DNA from 3 places in the Mesorhizobium sp. B4-1-4 genome. Region 2 is predicted to be linked to each of the others. Evidence: predicted binding sites of a transcription regulator. Region 2 holds the regulator's gene; each other region holds the start of a gene.

Region 1 (6,026 bases), 2.7 Mb from region 2:
AATTCACCGACATGGTGGCCTTCGACGAGGACGGTTCCGGTAGGACTAATTTCGGCTTCAGGCATGGTATTTTCTCTAAGGCGCCGCATGAGGACGGAAGTCCTGCGGTCTACGAAGCGTTTCGTCAACCGCTCATGCAGCGCATCCGACAATCTGTCTTCGATTTCACGCGTCTTTTCCTGCCAGTGTGCCTGATCGGCCAGCCAGCCGGGCCGGTTCGACACGAATGTCCAGGTGCGGATCTGGGCAATGCGGTGCGACAGCGTGTCGATGTCGCCCTCGGTGGTGTCGGCGCGGCGCACCTGCTCGGCCATGTAATTCTCGTCGACATGGCCATGCCGGGCGAGGTCCATGTAGATCGACGCAATGAGGTCGGCATGCTGGGCCGGGGCGATCTTTCGGTAATCGGGAAGCGCGCAGGCCTCCCACAGCAGCGCCACGCGTTTGGCGTCTGTGGCTAGCGCGCGGATGTCCCCGTCGCGCGACAGATATTCGAGCGCCTGGGCATCCACCGCCGGCAGCGCGCGCGTCAGGCCTTCGACCGGCGCGTTGGTCTCGATCGAGCGCTTCAGCGCATCGAGGCTGGCAAAGTCGAAATGCGCGGTGCGCCACTGCAGCACCTTCACCGGATCGAAGTCATGACTCTCGATCTTGTTGACCAGCTCCTCGTCAAGCGGATCGACCTGGCCGGTGACGCCAAAAGTGCCGTCGCGCAGATGCCGGCCGGCGCGCCCGGCGATCTGGCCGAGTTCGGCCGCCGTCAGGTTGCGATACTGGTAGCCGTCGAATTTGCGGTTCTGGGCGAAGGCGACGTGGTCGAGATCGAGGTTGAGGCCCATGCCGATGGCATCGGTGGCGACGAGATAGTCGACATCGCCGGACTGGAACAGCGCCACCTGGGCGTTGCGGGTACGGGGCGAGAGCGCTCCGAGCACAACGGCCGCACCGCCCTGCTGGCGCCGGATCAGCTCGGCGATGGCATAGACCTCGTCGGCGGAGAAGGCGACGATTGCAGTGCGCCGGGGCAGGCGGGTCAGCTTCTTGGACCCAGCATAGGCCAGATGCGACAGCCGTGGGCGTGTCACCACCGAGACGCCCTTCAGCAGGCGCTGGAGGATGCCGTGCATCGTGGCCGCGCCGAGGAGCAGCGTTTCCTGGCGGCCGCGCAGATGCAGGATGCGGTCGGTGAAGATGTGGCCGCGCTCGAGGTCGCCCGCGAGCTGCACCTCGTCGATGGCGACGAAGGCGGCGTCGGTCTCGCGTGGCATGGCTTCGACGGTGCAGACCGAGTATTTGGCGCCTGGCGGCTGGATCTTCTCCTCGCCGGTGACCAGCGCGACCTTGTGGGCGCCAACTTTTTCGCAGACGCGGCTGTAGACCTCGCGCGCCAGCAGCCTGAGCGGCAGGCCGATGACGCCGGTTTCGTGCGCCACCATGCGCTCGATGGCGAGATGGGTCTTGCCGGTGTTGGTCGGCCCAAGCACGGCGGTCACGTCGCGGCCCGACAGGATCAGCGGCTGGGTGTGTTTCGGCTGGATGTTCATCGGCTCGGAAATAGGGCTTTCTGGCCTCTCATTGTCGGGACGTGCCCCGGACGGCGCGTATGACAGGCGACACATAGGGATTTCGAGCGCGAAGCGAAAGCGGAATGTTCCGCCGGCGGCTCGAAGGTGTCTGTGTGAAACTCCCGGTCGGTCGCTGATTAACGGATGGAACGAGTCTGGAACGAATCAGCGACGAATCGCTGACTCTTCCAGATTCAGCTTTTGTTCACGGCTACATATGGATTTTGTGACCATGAGTCTCACCACATGCTGAATCGTCGAACTGGCCCATTTTATGCAAGGCGAGCTTTGCCGTTAACCTTTGCCAGGAAACGAAGAAAGCGGTGCGACACGCTTCGCTCAACATTGTGAAATTGTTAATCTTTCTGAATCTGGCATTAAGGAACCGCAGGCGATTCCGGCCCTATTAACATTAACTTCCGCTCAAACCCGGAACGAATCGGCGACAAACCGGCGCCAGCGGTATTTTCCCTTTTTGTTCCGCCAATATCGGTGTTGTGAACAGCTTATGCACCGGGAATCCACAGGTTTGGCCACCGGTTTCGCACCGAGGGTCCCGCCGCCATTAACCTTGCGGATTGGGGATTGCGCTGCGGCGAAGACAGGCCTCAGCGTCAATTCGCAAACGGACCGTTTTCCCGATCCGTTTGTCGCCAGTGCGAGGCCGTTGGCCTCGGCGACGTGTCAGACGAAATACTGGCCGCCGTTTGCGGTGAGGGTCGAGCCGGTGATGAAACCGGCCTCTTCCGAAGCGAGGAAGACGACGCAGCGCGCGATCTCTTCCGGTTCGCCGAGGCGGCCGACGGGGATCTGCGGCAGGATGCGCTCGTTGAGCACCTTCTCGTCGATCGCCTTGACCATTTCGGTGGCGATGTAGCCGGGGCAGATGACGTTGACGGTGATGCCAGCGCGAGCCCCTTCCTGCGCCAGCGCCTTGGAGAAACCAATATCGCCGGCCTTGGCGGCGGAATAATTGACCTGACCGGCCTGGCCCTTCTGGCCGTTGATCGAGGAGATGGTGATGACGCGGCCGAACTTGCGGTCGCGCATGCCGCCCCACAGCGGGTGCGTCATGTTGAAGACACCAGACAAATTGGTGTCGATCACCTCTTTCCACTGCTCACGCGTAATCTTGTGGAACATGGCGTCGCGGGTGATGCCGGCATTGTTGACCAGCACCGAGACCGGGCCGAGGTCGGCCTCGACTTTTTTGATGCCGGCGGCGCAACCGTCATAGTCGGCAACCGACCATTTGTAGACCGGGATGCCGGTCTCGGCCTTGAATTTCGCCGCCGCGTCGTCGTTGCCGGCGTAGTTCGCGGCGACCGAATAGCCGGCGGTCTTCAAAGCGATCGAGATCGCCGCACCGATGCCGCGCGACCCACCCGTGACGATTGCAACCTTGGTCATGCTTTTCCCCTTTTGGATATCGCCCTGTTGGCGGGCTTGGCAGGCACTGGATATGGAACGGGCGGCTAAAGCGCGTCGCCTGACGTAAATTCAGGCGCTGCGCTTAGCTCTTTTTCTTGATGCATGTCGGCCTCCCAAAACCGCTGCGCACTTTTGGGCGACGTGCATTGACGCCGCCCGTTCGTTGATTTGTCAGAGCGCTTCCAAGCACATGGCGACGCCCATGCCGCCGCCGATGCACAGGGTGGCAAGACCCTTCTTGGCGCCTCTGCGGCGCATCTCGTAAACCAGGGTGTTGAAGATGCGGGCGCCCGAGGCGCCGATCGGATGGCCGATGGCGATAGCGCCGCCATTGACGTTGACGATCGAGGGATCCCAGCCCATGTCCTTGTTGACGGCGCAGGCCTGCGCCGCGAAAGCCTCATTGGCCTCGACAAGGTCAAGATCACCAACCGACCAGCCGGCCTTTTCCAGGGCCTTGCGCGAGGCGGGGATGGGTCCGGTGCCCATGATTGCCGGATCGACGCCAGCGGTTGCCCAGGACGCGATGCGCGCCAGCGGAGTGATGCCGCGCTTGACGGCTTCCGCTTCGCTCATCAGCAGCGCGCCGGCCGCACCGTCATTGATGCCGGATGCGTTGGCGGCGGTCACGGTGCCGTCCTTGTCGAAGGCCGGCTTCAGCTTGGTCATGGCGTCGAGCGTCGCGCCGTGGCGAATGTATTCGTCCTGGTCGACGACGGTGTCGCCCTTCCTGCCCTTGATGGTGAAGGCGACGATCTCGTCCTTGAACTTGCCGGCCTTCTGCGCGGCCTCGGCCTTGTTCTGCGAGGCCAGCGCAAACTGGTCCTGATCATCGCGGGTGATCTGGAACTGGCGGGCGACGTTTTCGGCGGTGTTGCCCATGTGGTAGCCGTTGAAGGCATCCCACAGCCCGTCCTTGATCATGGTGTCGATCATCTTGTAGTCGCCCATCTTGACGCCGGCGCGCAGGTGCTCGGCGTGCGGCGACAGCGACATCGATTCCTGGCCGCCGGCAATGATCACCTTGGCGTCGCCGGTGGCGATCTGCTGCATGCCGAGCGCAATGGCGCGCAGGCCCGAGCCGCACACCTGGTTGAGGCCCCAGGCGGTGGTCTCCTTCGGCAGGCCGGCGATGATCGAGGCCTGCCGGGCCGGGTTCTGCCCCTGAGCGGCGGTCAGTACCTGTCCGAGGATGACCTCGTCGACCTCGGCCGCTTCGACGCCGGCACGCGACAGCAATTCCTTGATGACGATGGCGCCCAGTTCATGGGCGGGCGTGGCGGCGAAAGCGCCGTTGAAGGAACCGACGGCCGTGCGCGCGGCGCTGGCAATGACGATGGAATCGGACATTTTGTTCTCCAGACCTCAAGCTGATGTTCTGTCGTTGAGGACTTTTCTTGCCCTTTCCCAACCTCAAGTCAAACCGGAAATCGGCATGGCGCGCATGCGTCGCAAGCAGAGCGCGCGTCGCCGCGGCGGTCGTTGGTCCGTTGCTGCGCAGCATATTTTGCCCGCTATGCAGCATTATGTGATCCCGCACTGCACAAACCGCTTGGAATTATGAGGCTTTTGCGCATATCCTCAAAAAGGGCGCAATCGTTACCGGCTGCTTACTCAGGCGCGCCGGTGTCTGGGGAGGATGCAGATGGCCGCAAAAGACGATCCGATCATTATCAAGAAATACGCCAATCGCCGCCTCTACAATACGGGCACGAGCACCTATGTGACGCTCGAGGATCTGGCCGAGATGGTCAAGAAGGGCGAGGAGTTCACCGTCCAGGACGCCAAGACCGGCGACGACATCACGCACCCGGTGCTGACCCAGATCATTTTCGAGCTGGAGAACAAGGAGGGGCAGAACATGCTGCCGATCCCCTTCCTGCGCCAACTGATCGCGTTCTACGGCGACCAGATGCAGATGATCGTGCCGAGCTTCCTCGAACAGTCGATGATCGCCTTCTCCAAGGAGCAGGAGCGGTTCCGCGAGCAGATGAAGGGCGCCATCGGCAAGTCGCCCTTGGACGTGATGAAGATGGCGACGCCGATGAAGGCGCTGGAGGAACAGACGCGCCGCAACATGGAAATGTTCCAGAACGCAATGCGGCTGTTCACGCCATTTCCACCCGCGGGCTCGGCACCGGCCGCGGCCCCCGCCGAACCGGCCAGGAAGGAAGCGCCGGAAAAGCCCGACGATTTGCAGCAGCTGAAGGACCAGATCGCGGCCATGCAGCGCAAGCTCGACACGATGTCATAAGCCACGCGCTTATAGCAACAATCCCTCATAGCGGCCGCGCGGTCGGATGATGCTGCCGCTCACCATCTGTTCGACCATATGCGCGGCCCAGCCGACGCTGCGTGCGAGCGCGAACAGCTGAAACGGTGCATCGCGCGGCAAGCCGAGGCCGCGCGTCAGCACGGCCAGGGCAAAATCGATGTTCGGTCGGGCGCCGGTCGCGGCAATGGCGGCGGCTGCCAGCGACCGCAATGTCTCGTCGGTGTTGTCGATGGCCGCCAGAAGTGCCGTGGCTCGAGGGTCGCCCTCGGGATAGAGCTGATGGCCGAACCCCGGCAGCGGCCGGTCATGGCCGAGCCAGCGCCGGATCGCAGCATCGGCGCCGTGCCGTGCCGCATCTTCCGCCAGTTGCATCACCGCCTCGCCGGCGCCGCCGTGGCGCGGGCCGGACAGTGTCGCCAGGCCCGCTAGCAGGCAAGCGGCGGGCGAGGCTCCCGTGGATGCCGCGACGCGGGTGGCAAAGGTCGATGCGTTGAGTTCGTGGTCGGCGAGCAGGACAAGGGCACGGCGGATCGCTTCCGCGCCGCCATCATCGACCGACCAGCCCCGCGCCAATCGCCGATGCACCGGATCCGGCCCCGCCGAGGCACCGAGGGCGCCCGCCACAACGCCGATTGCCCGCGCGGCGTCGGTGCACAGCGAGGCGGCGCTACGTCCCAGCGAAGGCCGCCCCTGGCCGGCAAGCAGGGCAAGCTGCGCAAAGGCCGGGGCTCGACCGAGCTGGCCTGACGCGTCTT
Region 2 (6,026 bases):
GCTTGGCGATCATCTGCGGCACAAGCGATGCGTCGAAATTGGTATGGCTCTCGGTGTAGACGACGTCCTTGCCCTCGACAAAGCCATTGTCCGTCAGCGCCTTCTTGAAACCGGCTATGGCGGCATTCAACTGAGGATGCTCTCCGAAATTGGCTATGCCGATACGAATCTGATCGGCCGCGGCGCTGCCGGCGCTGACCATCAAGGCGCCTGCCAGGGCCAATCCTGACAGCCATTTCGACTTCAACATCATTTCCTCCCAGATTTGATTAGCGCCGCTTAAAGACGGCACATCAGGCGATCATGGTCAGTCCGCCGGTCCATGTCAAACATTATATATAATTCTTGCCATGCACCGCCATGATATATAATTTTCCAAGCCTGACGATGGACGGACTGCGATGCAGGATCAGAATAGTTCCACAAAGACGGAGGCGGCCTATCAGCTGCTGCGGCGCGATATTCTGACGACGCGCCTCATGCCGGGTGCGCCGCTCAAGTTGAGTGCGCTGCGCGGCACATATGGCGTCGGCTGGACGCCGCTGCGTGAAGCATTGTCTCGGCTTGAAGCCGAGCGCCTTGTCACTGCCATCAGCAATCGCGGCTTTGCCGTCGCTCCCGTGTCGCGGGCCGAACTCGAGGACCTGGCGCGCGCGCGGATGGTTGTCGAGATGCCCCTGTTCCTGGAATCGATGGAAAAAGGCGACAGGCAATGGGAAGATGCCGTTGTCACCGCTCATTACCGGCTCTCTCGCTGCAAGACCGCGGTTGACGACCCCTCGGATGCGGCCGTCGATCAGTGGGACGAAAGCCACGAGGCCTTTCACGCGGCGCTGCTGAGTGCTGCGACGTCCAACTGGCTGCTGCGATTCCGCTCGACGATCGCGGATCAGCTGCGGCGACATCATCGTTTTCTCGGCCTGGCGCCGACTTTGCGGGCAGCGGCCGGCCTCAAGCATGGCTATGGAGAGGCCATGGACGCACTGCGCGAGGCGATCGCGATCGAGCATCACACCGCGATCATGGAGGCGGCGCTCGATCGTGATGTCGAGCGGGCAAAGGCATTGATGACGGCGCATATCGGCTACACGCTGCACGTCTATTTCACAGCGAAGACAGCAGCGCCAACAACTACACCGCACGCGCCGGCAGCCTGAAAGCGGTTTCCGGATGATTTCGGCGCTTCCGCGCAGTCCGACGCTTACACACGGATCCATCCCCAAGCGAGCTGGCGAACGTTGGCGTTTTGGTTTCGTTTCGTTCCGCTGGGATGACACTGGGCGACTCCATAAATCGCCCCGTGCGCCTTTCAAACGATGAAGCCAAACCTCAACAAGGGGTGGGCCACAGGCCATTAACCAAAACGATTTCAATGCGTGTGTCCGGGGCAGAAATCGTCGGTAAGCGTCGGTTGCCGTTTGTTGCCGGCGGCAAAAATTTCGAACCCCTTAACAAATTCACTAAACTTTAAACGGTTGCGGAACACAACTGGAACAGATAGTGTTTGTTCTGGGTTTGTTTTTCGATTCCGATTCAGACCCTTCGTTCAATGCCTTGGGGGCCGCCATGCTGACGCGCAAGCAACATGAACTGCTGATGTTCATTCATGAACGGCTCAAGGAAAGCGGCATCCCGCCCTCCTTCGACGAGATGAAAGAGGCTCTTGATCTTGCCTCCAAGTCGGGGATCCACCGCCTGATCACGGCGCTGGAGGAACGTGGCTTTATTCGGAGACTGCCCAATCGGGCGCGCGCACTGGAAGTGCTCAGGTTGCCGGATTCGATCGCGCCGGGCCTCAATGCGGCAAAGAAATTTTCGCCAAGTGTCATCCAGGGCAGCCTCGGTCAGGGCAACCTTGGTCGTCAGATCAAGCCGGCGCCGTCGCGCTTGCCCGCGGCCGGCAATGACGACGATGCGATTCCCGCGGTCTCGATCCCGGTGATGGGCCGTATCGCCGCCGGTGTGCCGATCGATGCCATCCAGCACCAGACGCATTCGATCTCGGTGCCGCCTGACATGATCATGGGGGGCGAGCACTATGCGCTGGAGGTCAAGGGGGACTCGATGATCGAGGCCGGGATCTTCGATGGCGACACGGTCATCATCCGCAACGCCGATACAGCGAGCCCGGGCGAGATCGTCGTGGCGCTGGTCGACGAAGAGGAAGCGACCCTGAAACGGTTCCGCCGCAAGGGAGCTTCGATTGCCCTTGAAGCCGCCAACCCGGCCTACGAGACCCGCATTTTCGGGCCGGACAGGGTCAAGGTGCAAGGCAAACTCGTCGGGCTGATCAGGCGCTACTGAGCAGGCACTGGCGCGCTTGTATTGTCAGGCTTTTTATAGGGCGGCAGGCCCCTCGCCTCGCGCGAGAATTTGCGCTGTTCATGCCAGGGACGGTATGGCCTGTCGACGGCGAAGCTGACGATTGGTGGGCCAGTCGCCGATTGGCGGTCGAAGAAGACCGCAGCACTCCCTTTGCGAGCGAGTTGCCGTTTGGTGACGACGAGAACCAGCGGGTTATGGCAGGCGTCATAGCCGGTCGCGTCGTTGACGACGATCACGTCGGCGAAACCGCAGGCCTTCCAGGTATCCTTGCGGTCTTCGACATGCGCGACGATCGCTCCGGACGGGTGCCTGGCGAGGCAGACGCCGTCGGTGCAGTAGAACGGTGCTCCCGGCGGCAGGTTTACGGCATCGGCGATGGTGAACTGCCCGTCTGTCTTGTTGAACACCTCTGGCACGACGATGCTTTCGGATACCAATGCACGTTTCCAGTTGTCGACGGTGAATTCGTTCGGGCGTGCCCGGCTGACCGCGAGTTCGCCACCGCCGATCGGCACCGCGACCAGTCGGGCATCTTCCGAGATCAGCACATCGGGCGTGCGCGTATCCGACACAGTCAACAGGCCGGCAAGTGCGAATGGGAGTGCGGCGAGCCGCAGCCATGTCGTCGCCATCGTCGCGATGACCAGGGCGACCGTCACCAGCAGCACGGATTGCTGGGAAATCAGCCCGACCGCATCGACAGGAGAGCGTTCCGATATCCACGCCGATATGGCGATCATTGCCGTCAGGCCCTTGCCCATCAGGTAAAGGGATGGCACATCCAAGCCGAACGGCATGAGCAACGCGCTGGCGACGGCCAGGAACATCACGACCGAAACGATCGGCATGACGGCCAGATTGGCGAACAAGCTGAGCGGCGATACACGCTGGAAATGCCAAATGGCAAACGGCGCCGTAGCGCTGCCGGCGATGATGGAGGTCATAGCCAATCCACCCGTCGTCAGCAGGAATTTTTGCGTCAGAAGCCCTGGCAGGGATAGCTTCGGCGATGGCGGCCTCGTTTTTCGCGCACGATAATCCGCCCAACCGGCATAGGCGCCAACCAGGGCGGCGGTCGCGGCGAACGACATCTGGAAGCTCGGTCCGACCACCTCATGCGGCGAGACCAGTATGACGGCGATCGCCGAGATCGCCAGGTTGCGCATGGTCAGTGCCGCGCGATCGAACAGAACCGCGATCAGCATCACCGCCAGCATGATGAAGCTGCGTTCGGCGGCAACGACGATGCCCGAAATGACGAGATAGGCAGCGATCGAGAAGAGCGCTGCGGCGGCCGCGTATTTCTTCACCGGCCTTCGTGCGGAAAAATCTGGAAACAGCGCGAAGGCGCCGCGCAGCAGACCCATGACGGTGCCCGCGACCAGCGCCATATGCAGTCCGGAAATGGAGATGATGTGATAGATGCCGGTGCGCCGCATCGCCTCGTTGATTTCGTCGGGAATGCCGGCGCGCACGCCGACGATCAGTGCCGCGGCGATCTCGCCTTCGGCGCCGCCGACGATGCCCGTGATGCGGCCGGCGATGGATTGGCGGGCATTTTCCACCGCAGCGGACAGGCGAGCCAAAAGAGGCATGTCGTCCTCGGCTGTGACAATCCTGGGATTGCCGAGAAAAAACCCGCTGCCGCCGATGCCGGCGAAGTAGCTGTCGAAGGAGAAATCATAGCTGTCCGGCCGCACCGGACCGGTCGGCGGCAAGAGTTTGGCATAGCCTGATATCAACGAGCCGGCGGCCAATTCCCGCGGTATCTTGCGTGCCGAAAGCCGGACCCTTTCCGGCGCATAGCGCAGTTTCGGCCGGGCGGTGGACGTCACGTCAATGGTCAGCCGGATGCGGCCGGTCTCCATCCGGTCGAGCGAGACGACGCGGCCCGTCACCTCAGTCGAAATCTCAGAGCCCAGCATGCGTGTTCCGGCTCGCCATGTTTCGACCTTCGCCGCGAGCAGGCCCAGCGCGCACAGCAGCATCGCCGTGAAACACAGATGGGTTTTTGGCCAGGAACGCGAGGCAAGCGCACAGAGCGCCGTCAGCACGACGACCGCTACAGGCTTGGCAAAATCAGGCTCCGCCGCCAGCGAATAGTAGCCGATCACTCCGGCGGCCAGACAGACCGGCACCAGCAGAAAGGCGATGCCCCGGTCAAGTTCCAGTTCCGCCGCCTTGGCCACGCCATGGCGCAGGCGAGGCAATGATGTCAGGCCGAATTGCCGGCGTACGCGCGCAATCCTGCCTGCGGCAGGCGGTGGACTTGGCGCAGGGATATCCGCCTGCGGCTGCCGGGTGCCGGGCGCCGGCACAAGGGATGTCGGCGATGGCAACGGGATAGCCGGACGCGTTGCAAACAATGACCGTTCGCTGACGCCGGCAACAGCGTCCTCGCCCCGATCCGAGCCCCGGCCTCGTCCAGCCATCGGGTCTGCCCCTTGCACCCCTGACGCCCTATGGTACATGAACCCGCGACGCGCGAAAGTCCGCGCAACCCAACCCCGCTTCAGATGGTTTCCAAGAATTTCATGTCCGACAAGGTCGTCACCCGTTTTGCCCCCTCGCCCACCGGCTATCTGCACATCGGCGGCGCCCGCACGGCGCTGTTCAACTGGCTCTATGCCAAGCACACCGGCGGTACGATGCTGCTGCGCATCGAGGACACCGATCGCGAGCGTTCGACCGATGCGGCGACGGCCGCCATCCTGGACGGACTCTCCTGGCTCGGTCTTGGCTGGGACGGCGACGCTGTCTCCCAATTCGAGCGCGCGCCGCGGCATCGCGAGGTGGCCGAGGAACTCGTGCGCCTGGGCAAGGCCTACTACAGCTACGAGACGCCTGCCGAACTGGAGGCGATGCGCGAGGCAGCGCGTGCCAAGGGCCTGCCGCCACGCTACAACGGCCAGTGGCGTGATCGTGATCCGTCCGAGGCGCCTCCCGGGGTCAAGGGCGCAATCCGCATCAAGGCGCCAACCGAGGGCGAGACGGTGGTGCACGACCGTGTCCAGGGCGAGGTGCGATTCCCCAACAAGGATCTCGACGATTTCATCATTCTGCGTTCGGACGGCAACCCGACCTACATGCACGCCGTCGTCGTCGACGACCATGACATGGGCGTAACGCATATCATTCGGGGCGACGATCACCTGACCAATGCGGCCCGCCAGACGGTGATCTACAAGGCCATGGGCTGGGACGTGCCATCGATGTCGCACATCCCGCTGATCCACGGCGCCGACGGTGCCAAGCTGTCGAAGCGCCATGGCGCGCTCGGCGTCGAGGCCTATCGCGCCATGGGCTACCTGCCGGAAGCGCTGCTCAACTACCTGGCGCGCCTCGGCTGGAGCCACGGCGACGACGAGATCATGTCGATCAAGGATATGATCTCCTGGTTCGACATCGGCGACGTCAACAAGGGCGCCGCCCGTTTCGATTTCGCCAAGCTGGAGGCGCTGAACGGCGTCCATATGCGCCGCATGAGCGACGCGGAACTGTTCGACATCTTCATCGCCACCCTGCCCTATCTCCAGGGCGGCCCGGCGATGGCCGCGCGCCTCAACGAGCATAACAAGGCGCAATTGTTGGCGGCCCTTCCGGGTCTGAAGGAGCGCGCCAAGACGCTGGTAGAACTCGTCGATGGCGCCGCTTACCTGTTTGCGGAGCGGCCGCTGCCGGTCGACGAGAAGGCGGCGCTG
Region 3 (6,026 bases), 2.8 Mb from region 2:
TCCCAACCGCCTGTCCGCCTATCGTGAGGCGAAGCGGGTCCTCGAGCCCGGTGGACATTTTCTGTTCAACGTCTGGGATCGCATCGAGGAGAATGTGTTTGCCGATGATGTGACCAATGCGCTGGCAAGGATTTTTCCGGACGATCCGCCGCGCTTTCTGGCACGCACGCCACACGGCTATCACGATAAGGCATTGATCCGCAGTGAGCTGGAGGACGCCGGTTTCTCCCAAGTGGTGATCGAGACGAGAGCCGAACAAAGCCGCGCATCCTCGCCGCGCGTTCCGGCTGTTGCCTATTGCCAGGGAACTGTTCTTCGCACCGAAATCGAGGCCAGGGATCCGGGGAAACTGGACGCTGCAACAGATTATGCCGCATCCGCGATTGCCGACAGGCATGGCAGCGGCGAGGTCGCCGCCAAAATCCAGGCACACATCGTCATGGCTGTGGTTTAGAATTATCCGTACGCCACTTCGGGATGAAGCCGTCGAGCGGTTCAGCGTTCACTGCAATCGTTGACCCGCTCTGGCTCCGAGTTCTTACGCAATTCGGGACGGACAACCGCCATGCACTTTTCCTGGAATTGCTTTAGCTCTTTGTTCTTGCGCAATTCCGGACGGAAAACCGCTACGCACTTTTCCTGGATTGCTTTTAGTCGTCGCCTTCGACGACCCGCAGCCTGAGCTGTCCGGTCTTTGAATCGGCGACGCGCGGGCCGGGGTCGAGTTTCGCGGCCGGTGCCCGTGACGGTGTCTCCGGGCCGGCATCGCCATCGGCCTGCGCGCCGAACTCCAGCGCCTCGATCTTCTGGCCACGTTTGGTCACTTTCGAGGTCGACACGAGGATATCGTCTATGTCCTTGGCGGATTGGCCGAAATGGACCTGCAGCTTGCGCACGCGCTCGTCGACACGCGCGACATCCTCCATCAGGCGGATCACTTCGCCCTGGATCAGATGCGCCTGTTCGCGCATGCGGGCATCCTTCAGGATCGCCTGGATGACCTGGATCGACAGCATCAGCAGGGACGGCGAAACGATGACGACGCGGGCGCGGTGCGCCTTGTGGACGATCGCCTCGAAATTCTCGTGGATCTCGGCGAATACCGATTCCGACGGCACGAACATGAAAGCTGTGTCCTGCGTCTCGCCCTGGATCAGGTATTTTTCCGAAATATCGCGAACGTGGATTTCGATATCGCGGCGGAAGGCCTGCGCCGCGACCTTCTGCAAATCGGCGCCATCGGCGGCGCGGATGGCATTCCACGCCTCCAGCGGAAATTTGGCATCGATGGCAAGCGACGGCGCGCCGTTCGGCATCTTCACCAGGCAGTCCGGCCGGCTGCCGTTCGACAGCGTCGCCTGGAATTCATAGGCGCCGTGCGGCAGGCCGTCGGCGACGATCGCCTCCATGCGTGACTGGCCGAAGGCGCCGCGCGTCTGCTTGTTGGAGAGGATGGCCTGCAACTGCACGACCTGGCCGGCGAGCGACTGGATATTGCCTTGCGCGGTGTCGATGACCGCCAGCCGTTCCTGCAGCTTCGCCAGGCTCTCATGCGTTGATTTGGTCTGCTCGGTCATGGTCTGGCCGAGGCGGCCGGTCATGGCGTCAAGCCTCTGGCCGATCGACTGCGTCAGCTCCGCCTGGCGCGCGCCGAACACTTCGGCGATTGCGCCCATGCGCCCCTGCATTTCGGCCTGGGCCTGCAATATGCCGGCCATGCGCGCCTCGGCGTCGCGGGCGTGGTCGGCGGCTTCCGCGACGGCGACCGCGCGCGCCTTGGCCGACCGCCACAGCGCGACGACGAGCGCCACGAACAGGGCGAAAAACAGCAACGCGCCGAAGGCCAGCGCGTGGCCGAGCGTGATTGTCGAGGCGCCAAGCCGTGCGACGGGCTCCGAAAGGATGGTGCTCAGGTCATTCATGTGGACAGCATAGCCGATTCGGCCTGATAGCACAGATCAAAACGTGAACGGGGCTCGGGCGCACCGGTTGACGCCATTCCTGCGAGGTCTTAGGTGGAACGCCATGCCGATCAAGCCGCTCATCATTCTTCCCGATCCGATCCTGCGCCAGGTCTCCAAGCCGGTGGAACGCGTCGACTCGCCCCTGCAAAAGCTGGCCGACGACATGCTGGCGACCATGTATGACGCGCCAGGCATCGGACTGGCGGCAATCCAGGTCGGCGAACCGCTGCGCATGCTGGTGATCGATCTGGCCAAGGAAGACGAAACGCCGGCGCCGCATGTCTTCATCAACCCAGAGATCCTGGATAGCGCCGATCAGCGCTCGGTCTACGAGGAAGGCTGCCTGTCGATCCCCGACTATTATGCCGAGGTCGAACGCCCGGCCTCCGTGCGGGTGAAATATCTCGACCGCGACGGCAAGCTGCAGGAGATGGAGGCCGAAGGGCTGATGGCGACCTGCCTGCAGCATGAGATCGATCATCTCAACGGCGTTCTGTTCATCGACCATATCTCGAAGCTGAAGCGCGACATGGTGGTGAAGAAGTTCAAGAAGCTCGCCAGGGACAAGGCGCCGGGCAAGCTGGTGGGATAGGGGAAATGCCCCTTCGCGTCATCTTCATGGGCACGCCGGAGTTTTCGGTGCCGACGCTGCGCGCCATCGCCGAAGCCGGGCATGAAATATCAGCCGTCTATACCCAGCCGCCGCGTGCCGCCGGACGGCGTGGGCTGGAGTTGACGCCGTCGCCGGTGCAACGCGAGGCCGAGCGGCTAGGCATCGCGGTGCGTACACCGACCTCCCTCAAGGCCGAGGCCGAGCAGGCCGCCTTCCGTGATCTGCGGGCCGATGTCGCGGTGGTCGTGGCCTATGGATTGCTGCTGCCGAAGGCGGTTCTGGAGGCGCCACGGCTTGGCTGCATCAACGGCCATGCATCGCTTCTGCCGCGCTGGCGGGGGGCCGCTCCCATCCAGCGCGCCATCATGGCGGGCGACCTGGAAACCGGCATGATGGTGATGCGCATGGAAGAGGGTTTGGACACCGGACCGGTGGGATTGGTTGAAAAATGCGCCATCGACCCCGATATGACAGCCGGCGATCTGCATGATCGGTTGATGTGCGTCGGTGCTGCCCTGATGGTGGAAGCGCTGGCCTGGCTGGAAAAGAACACCCTTACATTTACCGCGCAAGCGGCGGAAGGGGTGACTTACGCCAGAAAAATCGATAAATCCGAGACGCGCATGGACTGGACTCGGCCGGCGGCCGAGGTCCACAACCACCTTCGTGGCCTGTCGCCCTTTCCCGGCGCCTGGTCCGAGATTGACATTGGCGGCCGCCCGGAGCGGCTGAAACTGCTTCGCTCGACGCTATCTGAAGGCGTATCGCTTTCGGAAGTTTTGGGCGAGTCGGGAGGAATTCTCGATGACCGTCTGACGGTCGCCTGCGGGACAGGCGCGATCAGGCTGGTCGAAGTTCAACGGGCGGGCGGAAGGCCCGCCGCCGCGTCGGAATTCCTGCGCGGAGCCAAGATCGAAAAAGGAATGAAGTTCTCATGAGCATGATGTCGATACGCGCGGCGACGCCGCGGGATCGCGAGGCTATCCGCCTCGTTGAGGAACACGCTTTCGGCCAGCAGTCGGAAGCAGGGCTGGTCGATGCGCTGGTGACCGGCGGCGATGCCGTTGCCGAACTGGTGGCGGAAGAGGATGGCCAAGTCATCGGCCACATCCTGTTTTCGCGCCTGTTCGTCCAGAACGGCGGCAAGCGTTTCGCGGCCGTGGCGCTGGCGCCGCTGGCGGTGGAACCTTCGTTCCATGGCAGCGGCATTGGCGGGGCGCTGATCCGCGAGGCGCATATCCGGCTCAAGGATGCCGGCGAGACGCTGGCCGTCGTGCTGGGCGATCCGGCTTATTACGGCCGTTTCGGCTACAGCCACGCCCGCGCCGAGAAATTCGAGAGCGAGTATCAGGGCGAGGCGCTGCAGGCACTGGCCTGGGGTGACGCTCCGGAGACCGGCAGGCTGGTCTACGCCCCGGCCTTCACCGCTCTCGCCGCGTAGCGCAGGCCACCGTTTCACGGAAACGGCGAACTGCTCTGCGTTTTTGTTCAAACGCAATTCCGGACGGAAAACCGCTTCCACTTTTCCTGGAATTGCTCGAGGCGAGAGCTCTGGTCGCAAATGCCGCGTTTTCGCCTCGACATCGAATATGACGGCAGCCGGTTTGCCGGCTGGCAGCACCAGGCCGATCAGCCTTCCGTGCAGCAGGCGATCGAGCAGGCGATCGAAAAATTCTGTGGCGAGGCAGTCCGGCTGCGCGCCGCAGGCCGTACCGATGCCGGCGTGCACGCCACCGCGCAGGTGGCGCATGTCAACCTTGCCAAAGCGTGGCCTGGCGACAAGGTGCGCGATGCCGTCAACGCCCATCTGCAGGCTGCCGGCGCACGTGTCGCGATCCTAAGGGCCGTGGCCGTCTCGGACGATTTCGACGCGCGCTTCTCGGCCACCGGCCGTCACTATCTCTACCGCATCCTCAACCGGCGTGCGCCTTCGGCGCTGGAAAAGGGCAAGGTGTGGTGGGTGCCAAAGCAGCTTGATGCCAGCGCCATGCACGAAGCAGCGAAGATCCTGCTCGGGCGGCACGACTTCACCACCTTCCGCTCGACGCAGTGCCAGGCCAACAGCCCGGTCAGGACGCTGGAGCGGCTCGATGTGAGCCGGACGGGCGACCTGATCGAGGTGCGGGCCTCGGCGCGTTCCTTCCTGCACAACCAGGTGCGCTCCATGGTCGGCTCGCTCAAACGGATCGGCGAGGGCGGTTGGACCGTCGGCGACCTCAAGGCGGCGCTCGAGGCACGCGACCGCGCCGCCTGCGGCCAGGTGGCGCCGCCCGACGGGCTTTTCCTGATCGGGGTCGACTACCCCAGCCAGAGTCCGGAAGACTCTACCCCCGGCTGAATCCGGAAGGGCTTTACACCCGGGTAAACTCGGAAGGCTTTACCCCGGGGTAAAAGTCGGCTCTATCCTGGAACGAACCCCGACAAGCTTTGAGCACCGACATCGTCCGGTACGGTGATGCCAAGCAACATTTGCAGCCCGAACAGCACCAGCAGCGAGGCGGTGAACATGCCGACGAAAACGGCGGTGCCGACCGCCGCGCCCCTGCCGATCGTCGCATTGGTCATGCGCCAGGTCAGCACCATCGACAGGGAAAACAACAGCAGCGACACGAGGCTCGATACCTGGTTTGCCGACGACAGGAAAAGCCTGATCAGCGCCGAGGGCAGCATCAGCCAGGCGGTGATGGCCGAGGCCCAGTTGCTGGCGACGACATAATGGACGAAGCGGCCGCCAATGCCGGCACGCGGCGCGACCAGAGCGAGCGCGACCAGCGGCAGCACCCAGGAGCCTATATCGACCGTCGCCAGGCGCACCAGCATGCTGAAGCGACCCGCGAAGGCATCGGGATCACTGATCTCATTGGCGATGCCGACCCAGCCGACGATCAGCGCCGGTGCCGCGACAATGATGGCGAAGAAGGAATTCCAGAACCCGTCCGCCGACAGGTCGAGCAGTCGCAGGCCATCGGCCTTGCCGAGCATCAGCCGCCAGGCGCCGGTCAGGGAAGCTTGGGTTTCGTCCGCTGAAAGCATACTCAGCCCTGCCCGAACCAGTCTTCAATGAAGCGTTGGTAGATTTGGGTCAGCGTTTCGAGATCGGCAATGGCGACGCGCTCGTCGACCATATGCATGGTCTTGCCGACCAGGCCGAACTCGACCACCGGGCAATAATCCTTGATGAAGCGCGCATCCGATGTGCCGCCCGAGGTGGACAGTGCCGGTTCCCTCCCGACCACAGCCTCGACCGAGCCGCGCAGCGTTTCGACCAGCCTGTCGTCGCGGGTCAGGAAGACATGGCTCGGCCGGTCGCGCCAGACAAGATCGTAGTCGACCGGCGTCTTCTTGCCTGACCGATACTTCTTGCGCTTGGCGGCCTGATCGAGACGGTTGTGGATTTCGGCCTGGACGGTCTCGGCCGTCCAGGTGTCGTTGAAACGGATGTTAAAGGT

What was found. Region 2 encodes LexA, which represses DNA repair genes until DNA is damaged. Its sites were predicted from a motif close to TGTTCNNNNTGTGTTCNG; they were not measured.
Region 1: FJW03_RS21640 (helicase-related protein) is a predicted target of LexA. The motif match lies at 1,711-1,728, and genes of this name have one in related genera.
Region 3: FJW03_RS25340 (DNA recombination protein RmuC) is a predicted target of LexA. The motif match lies at 1,955-1,972, and genes of this name have one in related genera.

What each region holds. Positions count from the first base shown of each region.
Region 1 is NZ_CP083950.1:4,491,367-4,497,392, reverse strand. It holds gene FJW03_RS21640 (helicase-related protein) at 1-1,544, opposite strand, end outside; gene phbB (acetoacetyl-CoA reductase) at 2,250-2,975, opposite strand; gene FJW03_RS21630 (acetyl-CoA C-acetyltransferase) at 3,168-4,346, opposite strand; gene FJW03_RS21625 (hypothetical protein) at 4,327-4,560, shown strand; gene phaR (polyhydroxyalkanoate synthesis repressor PhaR) at 4,642-5,250, shown strand; gene FJW03_RS21615 (citrate synthase) at 5,260-6,026, opposite strand, start outside.
Region 2 is NZ_CP083950.1:1,797,236-1,803,261, reverse strand. It holds gene FJW03_RS08670 (ABC transporter substrate-binding protein) at 1-250, opposite strand, end outside; gene FJW03_RS08665 (GntR family transcriptional regulator) at 402-1,157, shown strand; gene lexA (transcriptional repressor LexA) at 1,567-2,304, shown strand; gene FJW03_RS08655 (ComEC/Rec2 family competence protein) at 2,298-4,757, opposite strand; gene gltX (glutamate--tRNA ligase) at 4,860-6,026, shown strand, end outside.
Region 3 is NZ_CP083950.1:5,254,944-5,260,969, reverse strand. It holds gene FJW03_RS25345 (class I SAM-dependent methyltransferase) at 1-454, shown strand, start outside; gene FJW03_RS25340 (DNA recombination protein RmuC) at 651-1,922, opposite strand; gene def (peptide deformylase) at 2,026-2,556, shown strand; gene fmt (methionyl-tRNA formyltransferase) at 2,562-3,515, shown strand; gene FJW03_RS25325 (GNAT family N-acetyltransferase) at 3,512-4,018, shown strand; gene truA (tRNA pseudouridine(38-40) synthase TruA) at 4,139-4,915, shown strand; gene FJW03_RS25315 (transporter) at 4,978-5,610, opposite strand; gene dapE (succinyl-diaminopimelate desuccinylase) at 5,613-6,026, opposite strand, start outside.